DNA from 4 places in the Paenibacillus sp. ISL-20 genome. Region 2 is predicted to be linked to each of the others. Evidence: riboswitches for the same ligand, from Rfam matches in the RefSeq annotation. Region 2 holds a riboswitch; each other region holds the start of a gene.
The links. Region 2 has a riboswitch for thiamine pyrophosphate ahead of tenA (thiaminase II). Riboswitches for the same ligand answer to the same signal wherever they lie in the genome.
Positions count from the first base shown of each region.

Region 1: it holds a riboswitch for thiamine pyrophosphate, as region 2 does, so the genes downstream of both, J7E85_RS11480 (ECF transporter S component) here and tenA (thiaminase II) in region 2, are expected to answer to the same signal.
Region 3: it holds a riboswitch for thiamine pyrophosphate, as region 2 does, so the genes downstream of both, J7E85_RS18550 (Ykof family thiamine-binding protein) here and tenA (thiaminase II) in region 2, are expected to answer to the same signal.
Region 4: it holds a riboswitch for thiamine pyrophosphate, as region 2 does, so the genes downstream of both, J7E85_RS29515 (ABC transporter substrate-binding protein) here and tenA (thiaminase II) in region 2, are expected to answer to the same signal.

Region 1 is NZ_JAGGRD010000019.1:81,212-86,763, forward strand. It holds gene J7E85_RS11470 (energy-coupling factor transporter transmembrane component T family protein) at 1-469, opposite strand, end outside; gene J7E85_RS11475 (ABC transporter ATP-binding protein) at 466-2,142, opposite strand; gene J7E85_RS11480 (ECF transporter S component) at 2,135-2,764, opposite strand; TPP riboswitch at 2,856-2,968, opposite strand; gene asd (archaetidylserine decarboxylase) at 3,132-3,935, shown strand; gene J7E85_RS11490 (SDR family oxidoreductase) at 4,005-4,859, opposite strand; gene J7E85_RS11495 (helix-turn-helix domain-containing protein) at 5,483-5,552, opposite strand, start outside.
Region 2 is NZ_JAGGRD010000066.1:20,144-25,695, forward strand. It holds gene J7E85_RS30240 (ABC transporter substrate-binding protein) at 1-165, shown strand, start outside; gene J7E85_RS30245 (VOC family protein) at 1,259-1,768, opposite strand; TPP riboswitch at 2,031-2,134, shown strand; gene tenA (thiaminase II) at 2,275-2,961, shown strand; gene thiM (hydroxyethylthiazole kinase) at 3,014-3,856, shown strand; gene thiD (bifunctional hydroxymethylpyrimidine kinase/phosphomethylpyrimidine kinase) at 3,853-4,860, shown strand; gene thiE (thiamine phosphate synthase) at 4,857-5,531, shown strand.
Region 3 is NZ_JAGGRD010000030.1:35,202-40,753, reverse strand. It holds gene J7E85_RS18565 (iron chelate uptake ABC transporter family permease subunit) at 1-530, opposite strand, end outside; gene J7E85_RS18560 (ABC transporter permease) at 520-1,473, opposite strand; gene J7E85_RS18555 (nitroreductase family protein) at 1,997-2,599, shown strand; TPP riboswitch at 2,781-2,883, shown strand; gene J7E85_RS18550 (Ykof family thiamine-binding protein) at 2,969-3,574, shown strand; gene J7E85_RS18545 (sporulation protein YjcZ) at 3,646-3,744, opposite strand; gene J7E85_RS18540 (nucleotidyltransferase domain-containing protein) at 3,862-4,560, opposite strand; gene J7E85_RS18535 (class I SAM-dependent methyltransferase) at 4,704-5,426, shown strand.
Region 4 is NZ_JAGGRD010000064.1:73,692-79,243, reverse strand. It holds gene J7E85_RS29530 (ABC transporter ATP-binding protein) at 1-305, opposite strand, end outside; gene J7E85_RS29525 (ABC transporter permease) at 360-1,115, opposite strand; gene J7E85_RS29520 (MTH1187 family thiamine-binding protein) at 1,112-1,405, opposite strand; gene J7E85_RS29515 (ABC transporter substrate-binding protein) at 1,497-2,528, opposite strand; TPP riboswitch at 2,643-2,754, opposite strand; partial or broken gene J7E85_RS29510 (VOC family protein) at 2,926-3,021, opposite strand; gene J7E85_RS29505 (diguanylate cyclase domain-containing protein) at 3,201-4,739, shown strand; gene J7E85_RS29500 (EAL domain-containing protein) at 4,945-5,552, shown strand, end outside.

The sequences.
Region 1 (5,552 bases), on a different contig from region 2:
GCAGCCGGATCGAAGCCATGAAGCTGTAGGCATACTTCGGCGCCAGCCTCAGCTTCTGCATCAGGCTGTAGAATAAATCCACCGAGGACGTTGTCGTAACGAGCAGCAGCCCCTCCGAGGCAAAGGCAATTCCCTTAAAGCCCAGATGCAGCCCCCGGTAGAAGCTTTCTTCCGATACCCGGAACAACCCCCACTCCCACCAGATCGTCTCCCCCTTACCGAACAGCATCATGGAAGAGGCGGACGATATGAAGGCAAGCAGAAACGGAATGAAGAACAACAGCATTTTCCACGGCTTCACCCCGCTGAGCACCACGAGGCAGACCATAAAGATAAAGGCCTGATACATAACAAAATCAAGATCATGGGTTAACACCGTCATGAAAAACAGCGCACAGATCAGTCCCAGCTTCACCACCGGATTCGCCCGGTGCAGCCAAGTGATCCGCACGGGGTTCCATATATTCATGCGTTCACCCCCGTGAGGCGTTGATCGGCCCCGGCAAAGGTACCATGAGGGTCGGCAGCGCCATTCACTCCCTTAGCCGCCTGCTCGGATGCAATCCCGCCAGACCATCGGGGGGAAGGCATGCTTGACGTCAACTGCCCCTCCCGGATTTCCCATATATGCGTGGCGACCCGCTGCGCGATCTCCATTTCATGCGTCACCATGAGAATGGCGGTTCCCGCGCGGCGCAGCTGCTCGCACATCTCCAGAATCGCGAACGTATTCCGCGCATCCTGTCCGAAGGTCGGCTCATCCAGGAGCAGGACGGACGGCTGTCTTGCCATGGCCGTAGCCACGCTCAAGCGACGCTTTTGACCTGTCGACAGCTGGTACGGATGCCTGGCCTCCATGCCCGTCAGTCCAAAGCGTTCCAGACAGCGGTCGGCCTGCGCCTGCGCTTCTTCCGGCGGCACATGATCCACCAGCAGCGAGTAAACCACCTCATCCCCGATGCGTTCCGTCAGGAATTGAAGCTCCGGATTCTGAAACACGAATCCGATTTGGCGCAGCTGCCGCTCTCTCTTCTTCCGCACCTTCCTGCGTTTGCCCTGAATGACCTCTTCCCCGCAGAGTACATAGGTCCCTTCGGTGCGAAGCAGCCCCATCAAACTGAGCAGCAGCGAGCTTTTGCCTGCTCCGTTCGGCCCTACCACCGCAATGAATTGTCCCGGAAACACCTTTGCCGAAGGGAGGGTGATGACAGGTTTATCCCATCGCATTCCCCTGAAATCGGCCAGCTGAATGACAGGCTCTCCACGTTGAGGGTACGGAGGAGCAGCCTCATACAGGAGATTACCCAGCTCATCGCCAAGCCCGTTGACAGGAGCAAACAACTCTCTGCCCGCCCGGGTCTGCTCGTAATCTTCCCATACGCCGGGATACCAGATTCCATATGTTTGAAGTTCCTTCTCGTATTCAGCGAATATCGCTGCTGGGGGACCTTCGCCCAGAATCACCCCATCCGGGCTGAACAGCACGACACGATCCACGTATTTGGCCATTTCTTCAATCCGGTGCTCCACGATGATCAGCGTGCGCCCTTCCGAAACGGCCTTCACCGCGGACCAGATTTGCTCCCTGCCTTCCGGGTCGAGCAGCGCAGACGGCTCGTCAAGGAACAGCACTTCCGGCTCCAGCAGCAGAGCCGATGCCAGCGCAAGTCGCTGCTTCATGCCTTGGGACAGATGCCCGATCGGCATATGAGGCTCCTCAAGATCAAGCCCCACCTCGCGCAGGGCCGCTTGCATCCGATCCTTCATCTCGTCACGAGGGACACTTAGATTTTCCAGTACGAAAGCCAGCTCTTCATCCACGTACGGCATACAGAACTGGGTATCCGGATCTTGAAATACATAACCCCAAGAGCGCGGAATCAGCTGGGCCCCGCATTTCATCGGCACCTCCGTTGCGCGGGGAAACATCCCGCTAAGCACCTGCAGCAGCGTGGATTTGCCACAGCCGCTCGGACCGAGCAGCAGCACCTTCTCCCCGCGGACAGCCGAGAAGGAGAGGTCTTTGAACATCAATCGCTCCTCGCCCGGATACTTCAGACGCAATCCCTCCACATACACGGCCGGTTCCGGAAGCATCTCAGCAGACTGAGCCGAAACCGGGCTAACCGTGGCATTAGACATGGCGCGGATCATCCAGTGCTTCGTAATCCTTCTTCGACGCAGGACGGAGCAGGGATGTCACGCCCGTACGGTCGAGCGCTTTAGCCAGCAGGAGCATAAGAAGGCCTGCAATGACGGCGCCGCTAAGTACCCGCATACCGTATTTAGCGAGGAACATCCACGTCTGCAGGTCATCCGTATAGCTGTAATAGAAGTCCATGATCATCGAGCCGATGGCTGCGCCGGCACCGGCAATCGCCAGCGTCCACGCCGAGGTGCTCCGATAACGGAACGCCGCGAATACCAATTCAGCCCCCAGTCCTTGAATGAGGCCATACAGCAGCAGGGTCAATCCCCAGCCGCTGCCAAACAGCACTTCCACGTGGGCCGCCGCCACTTCCGCGATAATGGCCACTCCCGGCTTCCGGATCAACAAGTAAGCAAGCGTGGCTGCAGCGAACCACATGCCGTATAACAACTCATCCGCTTCAAAGAACAGCGGTTTTAACAGATTGTAAACCGAACCCCAGAAGTGATAAATGACGCCAAGCACCAGTGATACCAGTACCGTAACCAAAATATCGCTTAACCGCAGTCCTTTTCGGGGCTGAACCCCCAACTTCTCTTGCACAGACGTTCCCATAACAACACATTCCCCTCTCCACCTCTATTTTTGTGTAAACACAACAAAAAACCGTCTGGAAAAACGCGCAGACGGAAAAATAGGCCCTATGTAGGCAGGGTCGGATATTCTCTACGCTGGCATTACCCAGTTCAGATTAACGGTCAACAGCGGATAACAGCTGCAATCTCAGCCTGATTCACTCAAGCCCCCGTATTCCTATTCGGTTTTATGTTAACTTTAAAATACACATTCACTCCGGAATAAGCAAGAACCTTTTTTCAAAAATGGCTATTTATTGATTTCCATCTCATTCTATGTCAATATCAGAGTGATTGGCTTTTCCACCAACGTTTATTGCTGACACCTATGCACAAAGGAGAATGACATGGCTAAACAATTGCTGCGTCTGATGACTGAGCTGTCTTCCCGCAAGTGGCTGTCCCGAATCATGGGGCATTGTTCCCACAGCCGGCTGAGCCGTCATCTAATACCTGCATTCATACGAATTTATCAAATTCCGGCGCACGAAGCGGAGAAAGAAATCAACGAATACCGCTCACTGAACGAGTTCTTTTCCCGCCGGTTAAAAATAGGCCTCCGCGCCATAGATGACACCGCCGACGCCATGGTAAGCCCAGTCGATGCCACAATTTCGGCAATGGGCGTCGTCAACGCCGGTACCATTCTGAGCGTTAAGGGACAGGATTATACCTTGAGCGAGCTGCTCGCGAAATCACCGAGAATGGAAAACTACATCCACGGTTATGCATTTGTATTGTATTTAAGCCCGACCGACTATCATCGCATTCATTCCCCGGTAACCGGTGTTCAGGCGGAAAGCGAGCATTTGAAGGGACGCGTTTACCCCGTGAACGATTTTGCGATGACCCATATCCGGAATGTGCTCAGCCGCAATGAGCGCCTCATTACCTATATTGCGCATGAGTTCGGCGAAGTTGCCGTCGTGAAGGTCGGAGCCATGAACGTAAGCAGCATCCGTTATGCTGACGAGAACGTGAAGAAATACGAAATCGGCGATGAACTCGCGTACTTTGAATTCGGCTCTACAGTTGTGCTTTTGACGGAGAACGGCACGTTTACCCCTCGCGGTGACCTGGAACCCGGCTCCAAGGTGAAGATGGGAGAACTGCTCGGTTTGCTTCACCCGTCCCCAGCCAGAAAAGGGTAATTCCATCCATTTACCTTACCAAACATCGTATGACAAGTTAAGGCCATAAATCATTGGCTGCATGAGCGATTAACGCCGGCCCAGCACCCGATAAATGATCCGCTGAAACAGCCGATCCGGCAGTACACCCTTGATCCATGCGGTCAGCCGCGTGCCTCGGGGCAGCATATAGCGGAACCTTGGTTTGGACATGCACGCGATTTTTGCCACAAGCCTGGCTACCTCCTGCGGATCCCCGCTTCCTCTGGCTGTCCGCTCGGAATAGTCCAGCACGCCCTTCAGCAGACCGCTGTAGGGTGATCCTTCCTTCACCGTAAGCTCCCCAAAACTTTTGTTCCAGATCGGCGTACCATAGGCACCAGGCTGGATCAGCACAACATCAATGCCAAAGGGCATCACTTCCATGGACAGGCTTTCGCCAAACCCTTCCAGCGCAAATTTGGATGACGCATAGGGTCCATAACCCGGAAATCCGACCACGCCGCTAATGCTGCTCATGAGAATAATTTTGGATTTTCCAGTTCGCCGGAGCAGCGGCAGCATATGCTGTGTCACCGATACGGTCCCGAAAAAATTCGTCTCCATCTGCTTTCGCCAGCCGCTGAGCGGCACTTCCTCCACCATACCGCCTACCGCCTCCCCGGCATTGTTCACCAGCACGTCCAAGCGGCCATACCTCTGCTCTAACTCCAAGGCAGCAGCCTTGACTTGTTCCTCCATACAGATATCCAGCTGAAATACATGAATGCGCTCGACAACATCGGCTTGTTCGGCTCGGGCCAACAGTTCTGCAGCCGCCTCCGGCCTGCGCAGACCCGCTGCCACGTCATAACCTGCTTTTGCCAGCTCCAAGCTGATGAGCAGTCCGAACCCGCTCGACGCGCCCGTGATCAGCGCAACCTTTCCTGCTCCTGTCGTTACCACCGGATCACCGCTTGCTCGGCCAATGCCACTCTCTCCTTCACTCCCATCACCCTTCCGTTATTTGAAATGCCTGCCCGGCCATTTTTTCTTAAACCCTGCCTTCAACGCTTTATGCTTATCCCTAATATAACAAAATTTCGCAACGTCAGAATCCCTATCCGTATATGCATCCTTTTACAACGCAATCAGAGCCCCTATCCACATATGTATCCACTAAATAGCCCCACAAAGTGGAGCCTATGCTTCGATGCTTATTCCAAATACTTTGCGGGGACCCCAAAACATATCGAAAAAAGGGAGCCATTTAGCTCCCTTTTGCGTTCATCCAGAGAAAAGCGTATATGATAACGGGATTCAACGCCACCCGTATGTAGGCCAGGTCTCAATTAAAACCATACATCCTGATGATCCTGAGTCGTTGTCTTCATGCGGCGCAAGCGATTTCTGAAAATAGCGCAGCCACCACGGCTGAAGAAACGTCCACGCACCCGTCTTCTTGGGCTCATTCCTCTCTCCCCCCCCTTCATAAAATAAAACTGTATCTCGTTTTTTACCCTAAATCGCTTGTTATGAAACCATTAACCCCTCCCACCAATCAGGTAAGTTATGGAAGGGCGAGGGAATCACCGAATCTCGGACGGGCTCTTGCCCGTGTACTGCTTAAATTGCCGGCTAAAAAAGAAAATATCCCGG
Region 2 (5,552 bases):
CAAACCGAGCAAGAATGGATCAACGATCCGCTGTGGAAAAACCTGAACGTCGTCAAGAACGGCCAAGCCCACAAAGTGGATGATGCCATCTGGAACACGGCAGGCGGCATCCTGGCAGCGAATCTGATGATTGACCAGCTGCAGGAATTTTACGGCATTCAGTAATGAATGAAGACGAATGTTGCAGGGGAGTATTGTCGTATAGCAGATGATGCATAGGAAAGAGCTAAAAAAGGAGGCATCCCAAAAGATCTGAGATCTTGAGGGATGCCTCCTTTTTTAGTATCACGCGTTGTCAGTATCACGCGTTGTCAGTATCGCGCGTCGAAAGTACCGCCGCTACGCAGCTGCATGCCATACCGCTCAACTAGCACAGCTTAACCAACTCCGCTGCTTCGTCCGTAGCCCCTGACCTGCTATCGGACTCCAGATCCCTTATTTTCCTGATTCGCCCCCGATTCTTAAATCCACCGGACTCAGGATCCCTTATTGCCACAATTACCGGCCTATTTGCCATCATATTCTATGAATAACGTACCTGGTGTCCGTTAGCCATCAAAAATCACACCTATTCAGCCAAATAACGTATCCTCAGTCCGTTACGTTCGAGGGTAGCACCAAGGCCCAGTAGATCATCAGTAGCCAAGACCAGTAGTAGCCAAGACCAATAGTAGCACCAAGACCGGCAGTAGCACCAAAATCAGCATTAGCGAAGCAGGTAGCACCAAGATCAGTAGTAGCTAAGGCCAGCAGTAGCTAAAAAACCAGTAGTAGCCAAGCCCAGCAGTAGCACCAAAACCAGCAGAGCAACAAGCCCAGCAGTAGCACCAACACCACCTGTTAACGGACTCCAGATCCCTTATTACCGCAATAAACTGCCTATTTGCCATCATATTCTATGAATAACGTACCTGGTGTCCGATAACTATCAAAAATCACACCTATTCAGCCAAATAACGTATCCTCAGTCCGCTAGCCACAAGCAGTAGCCAAAACCAGTATAGCACCAAGACCAGCAGTAGTAACAAGATCAGCAGTAGTAGCCAGATCCAGCAGTAGTAACAAGATCAGCAGTAGCACCAAGACCAGCAGCAGCCTCAGCTATACACGCTGTGTTACCCCGGTTTCTACCTCTAAACCATAGCTACTCCGAGTTACCCAGCCCCTACAATTATAATCCCATCCATCCATGCATACCCCTAGACACCGAGTCCATCCGTGCTCTCCTGTTATACTGCTATTGCTTCACTTCATATTTTCACGATATCTTCACCACAATCTCCGCTCCGGCAACATAGGTCATCGCTTTGATGTATTCCGGGTCTTGGGCACGCTGTTCCACTTCTTCCGGAGTGAGGTCCTCCATTCGTGTCTGTACCCACCATAAGTTGCCGAACGGGTCCCGTACCCGTCCCACCCGGTCGCCGAAGAATAAGCTCGTTGGCTCCGTCACCGAGACGGCTCCTGCGGCCAGCGCTTGTTGGTAGACGGCATCGCAATCCTCAACATATAAACGGAGGTATGCTGGTGAATCCGGCCATTCCGGCTTCGCGTCAAACATCATCACGACGGCATCCCCAATTCGGACCTCGGCATGGCCGATGATACCTTCACCGACATAGACGCGGGCTAACTCTTCGGCTTGAAAAGCCTGCTTGAGGAATTCGATCAGCGCTGCGGAGTTTCTTGAGATGATCCACGGTGTCACGGACGTGTAGCCTTGCGGAATGGGTTTAACGTCTTTCGGTTGGTTTGGTTGGTTCGTCATAAATACGCTCGCTCCTTTAAACTTCATTTATTTGCATAACGATTATGTGCTCATTATGTTGGGGCATACATGACAACCGAGCGTCAGTGTTTCCGAAACAAGTGTTGGGCAGCCCCCGTTTTTATTTCGCGAAAGACCTCGGCCACCGTACAACATCCTAATCCCCCACTCATGGGAAAGCTTCGAGCGTGGGCTCCGTTCACGAACAGTTAATGTTTGACAGCATCTACAAACCTATGTACAGTATTAGACAAAAGAATAGGAAGTCCACTAGGGGAGCCGTTGGCGGCTGAGACAAGAGTGTATCTTGGACCCTTTGAACCTGATCTAGTTCGTACTAGCGTAGGAAAGTGGAGCCTTCGTATACGAGGTCTCGGTGCGTTTTTTGGCGCACTTGGGCTTGTTGACGAAGCCGCTCCAGTTTTCGGGGGCGGCTTTTTAGCGTTGCTTGGAAAGTCGTGTCTTATGGACTTCCTGCTCTTCAATATGTTGGAGGTGGGACAAAAATGAGTTTCACGCAAGAGCTCCGTCAGCAGGCGGGAGGCATTTTTCAAGCAATCTTCGATCATCCCTTTGTAAAAGGCATTGCCGAGGGGAAGCTGGCACGGGAACAGCTGATTCACTATGTGAAGCAAGATTTTGAGTATTTGAATGCCTACATGCGGATCTACGGAATCGCCATATCCAAATCGACCAGCAGGGAAGAGATCGCGACCTTTAACGAACAGATTTCATTCATCTTGCACAGCGAGGTGCATCCGCATCAGAATTTGTGCGCAGCCGCCGGGGTGACCTACGAAGAGCTTCAGGGTTATCCGCTTGCTCCGTCCGCGCATCATTATATCCGTCATATGCTGACAGTGGCGCACGAGGGCAGTCTAGGCGAGATTATGGCCGTACTGCTTCCTTGCCCGTGGACGTACCTGGAGATTGGCCGCAAGCTGCTGGATGACGTGAAGCCGGATGAATCCCATCCGTTCTATGACTGGATTTATTTCTATGGCAACCGTGGGGAAGACGCGACAGCCAAGTTCTGCAACCGTGTCGATGAATGGGCAGAGGGCGCGACGGCAGCCGAGCGGGAACGGATGAAGGAGTATTTTATGCTGAGCTGCCAGTTGGAGTATATGTTTTGGGATATGGCTTATAAGCAGGAGGAATGGCCGGTGCTGCTGCAGGCTGCGGTGCTATAAGGAGTCATAACAAGGACATAAATTCCAATTTAGATAAGAGAGGCTGATTCCAATGCGTTCATGGGAAAAAGAAGTTTCGGCGCTTTTAACGAAGGTACAGCAGACGAGCCCCCTCGTTCACAATATGACAAACGTGGTGGTTACGAATTTTACGGCTAACGGCTTGTACGCGCTGGGCGCGTCGCCGGTCATGGCTTACGCGCCAGAGGAAGTGGCGGATATGTCTGCCATTGCAGGCGCGCTCGTATTGAACATCGGCACGCTGAACCGCGAGCTGGTGGATGCGATGATCATCGCCGGACAATCGGCGAATGCACATGGCGTCCCGGTCTTGCTGGACCCGGTCGGTGCGGGAGCGACCCGTTTTCGGACGGAGTCGGCATTGCGGATCCTAAGCGAGGTGAAGGTTTCGCTCGTGCGCGGGAATGCGGCTGAAGTCGCTCACCTTGTCGGGGAGGCGCGCGAGATCAAAGGCGTAGATGTTGGCAACAGCACGGGCAGTGATCATGCTGAGCTGGCCGTGCGGGCTGCACGCGAATTAGGCACGATCGTGGCCATTACCGGTGAAGAGGACGTAATTACCGATGGAACAGAGGTACGCATCATTACCGGAGGGGATGCACTGCTCACGAAGGTCACCGGCGCAGGGTGCCTGCTGACCTCGGTGCTGGGTGCCTTTGCCGCAGTGGAAGCAAACCTGCTGCTTGCGGGTACGGCGGGTCTGGCCTTCTACGGGGCCGCGGCGGCGAGAGCTGCGGAATGCACGGCGGACCAAGGACCGGGAAGCTTCCAGATCGCTTTCCTGGATGAGCTGGCAAAACTTCATCCAGGCTCGTTGGCGGGATATGCCGCTGTCCGGGAAGCGGAAGCGGCCGCTGCCGGTGGCACACGATGAGCAAGACACGCGTGCCCCGGGCACTGACGATTGCCGGGTCTGACAGCGGCGGCGGTGCCGGCATTCAGGCCGATCTGAAAACCTTCCAGGAGCTCGGCGTATACGGCATGTCGGCGATTACCGCGATTACGGTGCAGAATACCTTGGGGGTTCATGGCGTATATCCGCTGCCCCCCGAGGCAGCCGCAGAGCAGATGGAAGCGGTAGGATCGGACCTCGGAGTAGATGCATTGAAGACAGGCATGCTGTTCAACGCCGAGATCATTCGCCTGGTTGCTGACCGGATTCGGGCTTTTGGCTGGGGGAAGGTCGTTGTCGATCCCGTGATGATCGCCAAAGGCGGAGCGGAGCTGCTGCAAAGCGAAGCAGTGCAGGCTGTACGAGAACACTTGCTGCCGCTGGCGTTAATCGTCACCCCCAATATACCGGAGGCCGAAGTATTGGCGGGGATGTATATCCGCACAATGGAAGATCGGAAGGAAGCGGCGAGACGTATTCATGCTCTGGGGCCCAAGATCATTGTGATCAAAGGCGGCCATGACGAGGGAATGCTGGGCACCGGTGAAGGCGATGATTACGAAAGAGGCAGGGGACCAGATATAGCGGCGGATACGCAGCAGGAAGCGTTGCCTCAGTCCGAAAGTACGTATGGTCAAACGAGAATTGCCATTCCCGCCGGGGAGTTGCGTGGGCCCCGTCCTTCCATTTTCATGGATGACGTTAATCCCGACAGTCCTCCGGTCATGGACCTCGTATACGATGGTACGGCCTTCACCGAATTATACGGCAAAAGAATTCATACCGTTCATACGCATGGTACCGGCTGTACTTTCTCTGCCGCCATCACTGCAGGCCTGGCCAAAGGCTTGAGTGCATTCGATGCGATTCAGAGCGGGCGCTTATTCATCCAGGCAGCCATTGAGGACGGCTTAAACCTGGGGCAGGGACACGGCCCCACGAATCACTGGGCGTATCGTCGCCGCCGTCAGGAGGTGCTGCGATGACGGGGAGAGTGACATCCGAGATGATGAGACGGCATCTACGAATGTACCTCGTACTCGGCAGCGTGAACTGTCTCGAAGAGCCAAGCCGGATTGTGCAGGAAGCACTGGCTGGCGGCGCGACAATGGTCCAGTTTCGTGAGAAGGGACATGGCTCGCTTGTTGGCGAGCCGATGATCCAGTTGGCTCGCCGGATCCAGAATCAGTGCCGCCAAGCAGGCGTACCCTTCATCGTCAATGACGATGTGGAGCTGGCGCTGAAGCTGAACGCCGATGGCGTGCACATCGGCCAGGACGACGAATGCGCGGCTTCCGTACGGGAGCGGATCGGCAACCGGATTCTGGGTGTCTCCGCCCATACTGTGGAGGAAGCAAGGCGCGCGATTCTCCACGGCGCCGATTATCTTGGCATCGGGCCGATCTATCCGACCCGCTCGAAGGATGATGCCAAGGCGGTGCAAGGCCCAGCGATCCTCCGTGAACTGCGCGAAGCTGGAATCGATCTGCCGATCGTTGGGATTGGCGGGATTACTGTGGAGCGCGTGGAGGAAGTCATGGGAGCGGGTGCGGATGGCGTCGCGGTGATATCCGCTGTGACGGGAGCGGAGTCGGCGCGGGAGGCTGTGGAGGCTTTTATAGGAAAGATATGCCGTGCAACTGAACGAATTTCTTGAGATGTAAGAGGATTATAATGC
Region 3 (5,552 bases), on a different contig from region 2:
AGCTCGGTCTTCACATTGTTAAAGCTGGCAAACATTTTGTCGGCCACAAACTGGAACTCGTTCGGGTCAATCAACACTTCCATAAAAGAAGACATGCTGGAGAACAGGGTTCCAAAAATCATGCCGATCAGCAGCAGGAAGTAAATGTTGTTTCCTTCCCTTTTGAACAGAATCTTGTATAAGACTCCGGCAAACAGGATCATCCCGCCGACGTTGATCAGAAAGTTAACGTTGCTGCCCAGTTTATACAGTGTGAAGGATCCGAAGACAAAGATGACGGTGGTCTGGATCAGTACATATAAGGAATCTAATCCCATAACGCTTGGCGTCAGTATCCGGTTATTCGTGACCGTTTGAAACACCGTGGTAGACAGAGCGATCGCTCCGCCGGTCAGAATGATGGCAAGCACCTTCTTGATTCTTCTTGGAAGCGCGTAATCCCAATTGCCGCCAAGATCAATGAACAGAAAGACTGCCACCAGGATGATTGCCGCTGCGGCCAACAGGCCGAGTTTGGCTTTATAAGTCATAAGCCTTTCTCCTCATCAGTAAGAAAATGAATATACCGCTTCCGAGTACGCCCACGGTTAGACTAATCGGAATTTCATAGGGATAAATAATGATCCGGCCCAGGATGTCACAGAACAGTACGAACCCGGCCCCCAGCAGCGCGGTATGCGAAAGGCTTTTTTTCAAGTGGTCTCCTAAGTACAAACTGACAATATTAGGTATGATCAGACCAAGAAACGGAATCACGCCGACCGTCAGCACGACAGATGCCGTAACCAGCGCCACGATGACCAATCCCAGATTCACAACTCTCCGGTAGTGAAGACCCAGGTTGGTTGCAAACTCCTCTCCCATTCCGGCCACCGTAAACTTGTTGGCGAACAGATACGCCAGAATCAAAAGCGGGATACTAATATAGAGCATTTCATACTGGCCCTTCATGATCATGGAAAAATCACCCTGAAGCCATGCGGACATATTCTGAATAAGATCATATTTGTATGCAAAGAAGGTGGCTATCGAACTCACGATATTACCAAACATCAGCCCTACGAGCGGGATGAAGATCGCATCCTTAAACTTAATCCGATCCAGTATCTTCATGAAGATAAAGGTTCCTGCCAGAGCGAATACAAATGCCACGAGCATTTTGATAAGCGGACCGCTTGTCGTGAAGACGAGCATGGCTACCAAAATCCCTAGTCTGGCAGAGTCCATCGTACCTGCCGTGGTCGGCGATACGAACTTATTGCGGCTGAGCTGCTGCATGATCAATCCGCAGATACTCATGCTGACACCCGCCAATATAAGACTGACAAGCCTAGGAATCCGGCTTACAAGCATAATATGCTGTTGTTGTTCTGTCATCGAGAACAGTTGCAGTGGCGAGATATCTTTAACTCCAATAAATAATGAGATTATCGAGAGTACCACAACGGCTGCAAATAAGTATCTAATCTTCATGGCTCTTCCTTCTATGCGTATGTCTCTAAATATCCGGGATCTCGCAATTTCCAACACCATTCTCATTGAGATTGATTATCAATCGCGCTCTGATATGCATTATATCATCCTCATTCTGGCTCGACAAGTGTAATTGAGAATCAAAATCAATTAATTTGTTCATACTTGTATATTTTGTTCATGAATTGTTCATAATATGAAGTTTCGAGAAGACATAGCTAATAGCCTCAGGTAGGAAGCACTCCTTTCGTTTAAACCTCCATATAATGAAGCTTCTCTAAAAGCCAGACGGATTCAATTCATATTTAATAGATGAGGGAAATTATATTTGATCAAAGTCGTTGACAATTACTCTAAGTTATATTAACATACTAACATAAATATTATTCCTAACTAAACGTAAGTTAATATGGAATGATAATTAAAATATTGCTAAATAAGCAACATGCATATTTGCTTGAAGTAAAGGACATCTTCTTATCAGGCGTATGTAAATTCGATTACACCAGGAGGTTTTTTTTCAATGTCTAAAGATTTTTCAACTGCACTCAAAAGTCGCCGTTCTTATTACGGGATTAGCAAAGAATCCGTTATCTCGGACGAGCGTATTCAGGAAATCGTAAACGAAGCGGTTAAGTATACCCCGTCTTCTTTCAACTCTCAAAGTGCACGCGTCGTTGTATTGCTTGGCGAACAGCATGATAAACTGTGGAACATCACGGAAGGCATCCTGAAGGAAGTCGTTGGCGATGAAGAAGCATTCAAATCCACTGCCGACAAAATGGGCGCATTCCGCGCTGGTTACGGTACGGTATTGTTCTTCGAGGACAACAACGTCATTGCCGGGCTGCAACAAAACTTTGCCGCTTATGCCGACAACTTCCCGATTTGGTCCAACCAATCCAACGGCATGCTGCAATTTGTAGTATGGACCTCCCTTGAAGCAGAAGGTCTGGGTGCATCCCTGCAGCACTACAACCCGCTAATCGACGAAAAAGTAAAATCCGAATGGAACATCCCGGAAAACTGGAAGCTGCTTGCTCAAATGCCTTTCGGTAAGCCGGTTGTTGAACCAGGCGAAAAAGAATTTGCACCGCTGGAAGATCGCGTGAAAGTTTACAACTAATTAAATAGATGAATAAGGCCGTCTACCTAAGTTCCAGTAACTTGGATAGGCGGTCTTTTTATAATGGGCAAAGATTGAAAAACCGATCACTAAGCGATACAATTAGTCAGGTAAGAACCCTCGAACTTTTAAGATAACAGAAGCTCCGGGCAAACTTGCGATAACCAACTACATAGGATGTTGGCTGTACTAGGGGTGCCATGTGCTGAGAGACGGCGGTTTGCCGTTAACCCTTAACACCCGATCTAGGTCATACTAGCGTGGGGAAGTGTAGCATTTATGTTTATTTCTTTTCGTAGGCATAACTGCACTTTCTTCATGGGGTGCGGTTTTTTTTGCGTGGACTTATATCATGGGGAGGAAATAACAATGAATGAGCTTGTATGCGGAACCAGTCGGATCGTCGGGTGCCGGTTCTCGGTATTTCCCATGACGGACCGGTTTGTGGAAGTCATCATGGGCGCACTAGATTCCGTGGATACGGGGAAGGTGTTGATTCGGACAGATGATGTGAGCACCTGTATTCGTGGACGTGCAGAGCATGTCTTTGATGTGACAAGGGCGATATTCGCCCATGCTGCGGCGAGTGGCGTGCATACCGTTTTTAATGGTACTTATTCCATCGGTTGCCCCGGAGATACGGACGCCGATGTATATATGACTGAGGATTCGACCCTCTTAAACAACGACATCGGGGAACATGCCGATATTGAGACTGCCTGCCAATTCGCTCTTTACCCCATGGGTACCGATAACTACATGGATGTCATCTACGGTGAAGTTAATCGTGCGAAGGCAGCCGGGACATTCGCCGGAAGCGTTCATTACGCCAGCCGATTGAGTGGGTCACTGGCCCAGGTGTTTGGATCGCTTGAAGAGGCGTTTTTACATGCGATTCAATCCGACAGCAGCCATTTGGTCATGACTGCGGTTGTGTCCGCACACAGCCCTTCGGTCAAAGCCGCATCGAATTGAGTTCTATTGAGGCAGACAAAAGCCCGGCAAGCGCCGGGCTTCCTGTCACTACTGCCAAGAACCTTGACGGTTTAAACCCAAGCACTCAAGATAATTACGAGCAGGATAAAGAGAACCAAAATCATTCCTACTGAATTGTTCCATCCACCGCCGCCATATACTCCGCTCATGAAGATCCCCTCCTGGATTTAAAGAATGACGTGATGTAATCACACTATTATAGTATTGCCCGTCTCGTGATAGTGTCACGGCTAATGTACCCCTCTTTTTATACTGGCAAGGAAATTCTATTCCTCATAACCGATGAGAAGCTTGCCTCCGTACGGACGGAGCATTTCCTCGGTGAATGCCATAAGAACTGAAGGATCATCCTGGCGATACATCGCCGCGAGCGCTGCTTCCAATCGTTCTCCCAAGATCGAGTCATAGCTGTTGAACAGACGGAACAGCGTTTTCCCTTCACCCGTCCACTCCCGGTTCACCCTAAGTACAAAATCACAGAGAATCGCCGCTATTTTGTGCACCGTAAACCACTTTTCGGCGTCCCTTCGGGGACTCTGCAAATCCAGCATGTACTCGGTTAGCATATAACGGTATTCGTCAATGTCGGTTAGCATCAAGGGTATGGGTCCGTAATTCAAATCGCTTCGGGCTTCCGCCCGCACCTCTTCCCCCTCAGGCAGCGCGAGCAGCACCGTCCCTTCTACGACCATCCGCTGCAAAGAAGGATTCGCCGCACTCACTCCCTCGTCGAAATATTCGCGATAGGAGGATAAAGACAATATAAATATTTCCGCGATCCACCCATGTGCCTCTATCGTCTTCCTGCTGAAATCATAACTATCTCGTTCAATAACCATGATGTCCAAATCGGATTGTTCATTATATTCGCCTCTGCTCGCGCTGCCGCCAAGCACAGCAAGCAAACAGTCGGGATAATCGTGTTGAATGATGCGTTCCGCTGCCTCTACCGGTTCCATCCTCATGACGTTTCCTCCATTATGATTCTGATCCTCCCGAAAAAAGGGCTCAAAATATCTAATTCAGCTAAAACCCTAAACGTACCTGAATCATATGGTAAATAAACGATTACCCTCATGTTGATGACAAGGAAGAAGGGATAGATGAGATGAACTATATTCATATGCTCTCCAAATTAGGTATGGGCAGTGCCCACCCGGGAGGATTCGAGGCAACCCTCCGAATGCTGAAGAATTATCCCATTCAACCGGGCAGCCGCATTCTGGAGGTCGGGTGTGGAACGGGCAGAACCGCATGCCATCTTTCGGAGATGGGGTATCAAGTAACAGCCATTGACCTGAACGAAAATATGATCAAAAAAGCCCGTGCAAGAGCCGAAGCGATGGAAATCGACGTGCAGTTCCAACAAGCGGATGTATGCGCATTGCCTTTCGAGGACAACCAATTCGACCTAATCATGGCCGAGTCCGTTACCGTATTTACGGATACTACGAAATCACTGCCCGAATATTACCGCGTTCTGGATCGTGGAGGCGTCCTGCAGGACAGAGAATTGCTGCTTGATAAACCCATGCCGGAGGCAAAACTTCAGGAACTGCTCGAATTCTTCGGTATTCCTAATCTCATGATGAGGGAAGAATGGGCGGACTCCCTCTTGGCTTGCGGGTTTAAACAGGAAGAAATTCTGGAGTACAACCACTTCAATGAGCAGTTAAAGGAAGAGCAAACACGTCATCTGGATACATTTGAACAGCGCGATAAAGGACTCCTGTTCGATGTGGCGCTCTGGGAAACGTTGTTCAAGCATGACCGCATGATCCTGGATAATACCGATTATCTCGCTTCCGCCTTATTCCGGGCTGTAAAATAAAATCACTTCATATCTGTGCATCAAGTGGGGATTCGCATATTTGCTGCGTATCCCCTCTCCCTCCTTAATTTCAGTACTTTCGACCTAATCCAACACTTTTTGTCAATTCGTTATATCTAGTTTTGC
Region 4 (5,552 bases), on a different contig from region 2:
TAGGCGATGCGGCCTTTTTCCCCGGTCACGTCCTGACCATCCATGAGGACCGAACCCGTATCCGGAGCGGTTAATCCCCCGATGATATGGAAGAGTGTGCTCTTTCCGCTGCCTGAAGGACCGATCAAGGAGACGAATTCCCCGGGTTGTACCTGAAGCGAAAGGCCATCCAGTACATGCACTTCGCTGCGCCGGTCGCGGAAGGCTTTCCGAAGGCTGCGAACCTCGAGGGCAGGTGCTGATGAGACCAACGCAGTGGACGGGTCAGCACCGTCCTGGAGCGGCAGGGATATTTGAGGTGTCATATCGATAAATGGCCTCCTTTCATATAAGATTCGAAATGTCTATTCACAGGGGGCTCAACCTTTTCGATTCCAGCGGATGAGCCGCTTCTCCAGCAGGCTGATCAGCAGCACCATCAGCAGGCTGAGCAAGACGATGACCAGGATGGCAACAAACACCCGATCCGTGCGGTAGCCGGATTTTTGCAGCATCATGTAGTAGCCGATTCCCCGGTCCGAGCCGATCCATTCCCCGATAACCGCCCCCATGACCGAATAGGTGGCCGCAATTCGAATCCCGGAGAAGATGGAGGGAAGGGCATGCGGCAGCTCCAGCTTGGTGAAAATTTGCCACGAGGTAGCCCCCGTCATCTGCATATAATTCATCATGGTGCGGTCGGTACGTGCGAGTCCATCCAGGGCCGCAACAGCGACAGGGAAGAAGCAGACCAGCGTAATCACGATAACCTTGGGCAGCATACCGAAGCCGAACCAAATCATGAGAAGCGGGGCTAGGGCGATTGTCGGCACATTTTGGCTAAGAATAAGAAGCGGATAAAGGGCGGTTTTGAGAAAAGGCACCAAGTGCAGTGCCAGCGAGATGATTAGACCGATTGCCGTGCCGATTATAAAGCCGATCAGGGTTAATTGCAGGGTGGCCGCTGTATGCTGGAAGAGACCGGAAGCTCCGGTAACGGCCTCATGCCCGATGGCCGTCGGTGCAGGCAAAATAAAGGGTTCAATGTCGAACACGGATACTGCCGCCTGCCATACCACCAAAAAGAAGAGAACCGCCAAAACGGGCGGCCAAACAGAACTCCACCAGCTTCTCATGGACGGTATTTCTCAGTCAGCTTATCCATGCTGATGCCGCTTGGATGATGCGCGATTTTGACCTGGGATATGATGCTGGGACTTCCCGCATTCACCAGCGCCTCGTGCATGCGCTCAACGATCTTGAGCAGCTCGGAGAGCTCTCCTTCCATGGTCGTTTCGAGTGCATGAACCTCGTATTTCACGCCCGATTCCTGAATAACCTTGATCGCTTCATCAACATAAGGGATGCTGTCGGCCCCGTTTGGCGTTCTCGGTATTACTTGAATGCTCAAGAGTGTATTCGCCATATAAACTCATCCTTTCGTGCAAGCTGTATTGTAATGGAAGAGAGGCAGCCTGCTGCAAAGGCCGTCTCTCTTCTTATAAATAGAAATAACCTTATGGCTTCTCCGGTAAAAAATCATTGGTAAATGCGCTGTCAGCGTCAAGTTCCTTCTCCAGCAGCTTGCGCTCAAACATCCAGTCTGCGTACCCCGACCATACTTCGGCTTTCTGTTCGCCCCAGCGGGATGCATCATCCTGATAACGGGGGCTCAGCCATTTCTGGCTGGCTAGAACCAGTTCGGCATCCAGGTCGGGAACAGCTTTCGTCAGCAGGGCTGCTGCATCTTCGGGATGTTGAATCGCATAGTCGTATCCTTTTGAAGTCGCCCGCATGAACGCTTTGACAAGTTCAGGGTCCTCCTGGATCAGCTTCTCGTTCGTTACGATCACCGGCGTGTAATAGTCAAGCTGCTCGGAGTAGTCCTTCACATAAATCATGTCAAGCGGCTCATTGCGAAGCTCGGCTTCAATACCCGTCCAAGCATAGAAGATCCAGGCAAAATCAATGTCGCGTTTGACGGCCGTAAAATAATCGGCATCGCCCATATTAACCATGTTCACCTTGCTGACATCGGCGCCATCGATCTCCATGATGGATTTCATGACCGCTTCCTCCACAGGCGAGCCCCAACCGCCATAGGATTTCCCTTCAAAATCGCCTGCCTTCACGATGCCTTTGTCCTTGGGGGCGGCAAAGCCGGATGTATTATGCTGAATGATCGCCGCAATGGAGACGAGCGGCAATCCTTGGGTTCTGGCCAGCGTTACGCCTTCCTGATAGCTGATGCCAAATGGCACGTTTCCGGATGCAACCAGCGTATCCGTTCCGCCTGCTCCCGGCTGGACGATCTGGACATTAAGCCCTTCTTCCTCATAATACCCAAGCTCCTTCGCTGCATACAGGCCGGTGTGATTCGTATTGGCAGACCAATCGAGCATCAGCTGTACGTCACGTAGTTTCCCGGGAGACTGACTGTCTTCGCCTGTGGCACCTGTCTTCTTGTTCTCTCCACTTGTACCGCATCCAGACGCAACCATCAGCAGGACGCAAGCGAGAAGCAGCGGAATCCATCTTCCCTTCTTCATCGTTTCTTCTCTCCTTTAAGTTCTCTTTCTATTACCTCGCAACTCCACAAAAAAAACGCCCTGATGATATCAGGACGCATGACGGCGTAAGTGTATACCACGGCAAATAAATAGCTGCCGCAAACATGGGCTTCCTACGCTGGCATTACCCAGATCAGGTGTAAGGGTCAGTATCATGTCGGATACACTCTCAGCCGGCCAAATTCCAGCTCCCCCGGTATTTATGAAGTTTCGATCAGTACACCCGCTATTATAGTCCTAACACAGCAGACCTGTCTAGTTCGAAGAGGCTCGAACGAGACAGGTCTTTGTTAGAACACTAATGCAATGGGAGAATTAATTGATGCTATAAACCTTTCACAAGATAAAGTATTTGAATACGGCTTCTACGCAGAGGTTAGCGCTGGAAGAACTCAATCCATTCTCCTTCGGGACCGTGCACGAAGAAATAGCGGTACCCGTTCGGAAGCGTCACGATTTCCTCGTCAATGTGAGGAACGTCAAGTGGGTGTTATGTTGTTCGTGCACAGGCTAATAAGATGATTTTTCTTTCATTTCCTCATCTTTACTTTTGTGTGGGCAAAAAGTATCATGAGAAATAGAGATGTTAATTCAAAAGACCTAACACACTTAAAGTGAACCAGCTTACCTTTTGGCCGAGGAGGAATGCTTATGAGTCCAACTCCAGCAGATCATCTGTGGATTCGACTCGCCATAATATATGCATTCATTCAGATAATGATCGCTCTGTGGATGCCTGATGCTTTATCGCTTCAGCGTGTTCTAGTCATTATTTCTCCTGCAGCCGCTTCCGTTTATTTAATGCGGATCCGTCGGCGTTTTGAGGTTCATCTTGGCAGGTTTTGGCTTATTGTGAGTCTCGGATTGATGGGGGAGGCAGTGGCCCGAACCCTCCACGCATGCAATATCTGGTTTGGAAAAGAGAGCGCTTTCCTGCCAGTTCTAACCCATTTGTTCTGGGGGCTCGAACTTATCCTGTTCGCAAGTTCTCTCATTTATTTATTCCGGCATGTTCAGGGTTCGTTTCGGGGGCTGCGGTTTATGCTGGATATCCTGATTGTTGGCATAGCGGTCATGACGGTAGGATGGGAATATTTCATCAAGCCTGAGCTTCAGGGTCTGGCCCATGAGGCAGCATGGGGAAACCTTTGGGTGGACATGCTGTATCCACTGTGCGCAATGGTACTTATTTTTTTTACACTGGTGTTGTATTTTAATACCGGACAGTTAAGGAAATGGGCGGCCATCCTGTTATGTCTTGGCGGAAGTACATTTATTGCCGGAGATGTTCTGTACATCTATCTCGTTGATCTTTTGGATATCGAGGTTCGCTCTTACCTGTATCCACTCTATACGTTATCGGTATTTTTCATTAGTTTCGCAGGCGGACAGTCCGCTCCTGATACCCGTAATCCATCTGTTGGCGAGCGGGAGCCTCGTTCAACCGGAAACCTGATCGTAAGGTACCTGCTTCCCTACAGCGTGCTCGGCGGGATGTTTGCCCTTATGGCGCAGCATTTTGGAGGGTGGAATGGACTGTTTACCGGCCTTTCCCTGTGCGTTATCCTGATCCTATTCAGGCAGATTTTGATCCAGTTCGAGAACGACCGCTTGTTTGATCGACTGCATGAAAGTCTGATGCAGAGTGAATCCCTGGCACATCGCGATGATCTTACGGGTCTGTATAATCGTCGTTATTTTAATGCAAGGCTGTCAAGTTCGCTGAAGGAGGCGGACCGCACAGGTTCCCGTGTAGGCTTGCTGTATATGGATATGAACCGTTTCAAACGAGTCAATGACCGATACGGCCACCGTGCCGGCGATTTGTTGATACGAAAGGTTGCAGACCGGCTTCAATCACTCGAATCCAAGGGAGTTTTGGTTTCCCGTTTAGGAGGAGACGAATTCACGGTTATGATCCATCCGGCCGGCGATGATCAGGAGCTGATCTGGATGGCGGAGGAGATCTGGACGATGCTTAGTGAGCCGTACGAGCTGGAAGGGCATGAGGTCCGAACCACGCCGAGTATCGGTATTGCGGTTTATCCAGATCATGCCAGAAATGACCAGGAGCTGATTGGTCGTGCGGATGCAGCGATGTATGCGGCGAAGGAACGGAACGCCCCCTGGCATTTTGATGTAGAGCGGACGATGCTGCTGCAGCTTTTGGATCAAAAGGTGAGTAAATGAATGTATGACCATAGTATCGACAATAGGTTGTTAAAAGCAATATAAGTCGATTTTTGTAGAATTTGGCGCAATCATTGCACGAATCTTGCGCATTTCTCTTAAAATAGGTCATAACTTCGATATAAAATCCATAAAATGCAAAGAAATCATATTCAAAATGCCGATAAGAAGCATAGTGAGAGCTAGCTTGCCAAGGAGGACGAACATGATTTGCGACAATTGCAGCACCTTTGAACCGATTGAGGACCAGGGGACCATTCATATGAAGCCTGCAAGTGGTGAGCTTATTCAGTTGCTGGCAGTGAACGGCTACACGGTACAAGAGAACAATGAGGGTTGTGCTGTGAATTACAAGGTACGTGCGGACCTGATCTCTATGATAAAGTGTCTGCAGCCCCTTCCGCTGAAGATTCGTCAAGAGCTGTCCTTCTGTGTTACCGGTGGAGAAGCTCCGCAAATCCGGCATTCGTGGACCCCTATGCAGAAGTTCGAACTGCAGATGGAGCATTACGATATGGTGAGTATCATTTTACATAAGCAGTTTACGAGCTACATGCAGCCCATCGTGGATACATCCGAGCAGATCGTGGCCTACGAATTTCTCCTTCGTCCGGTAGAGTGGGGAGCCAGGTTCCAGCCGTATGAGCTGTTTGAGACAGCCCGTAAAACCGGATTGCATGCATTTCTGGACCGGGCAGCACGAACCAGTGCCATTGAGACCAGTGCCGAGTGGCTTCCTATCGGCGTGAAGCGATTCGTGAACTTCCTGCCATCCTCCATATATGATGCGCAGATGTGTCTAAGCCACACCTT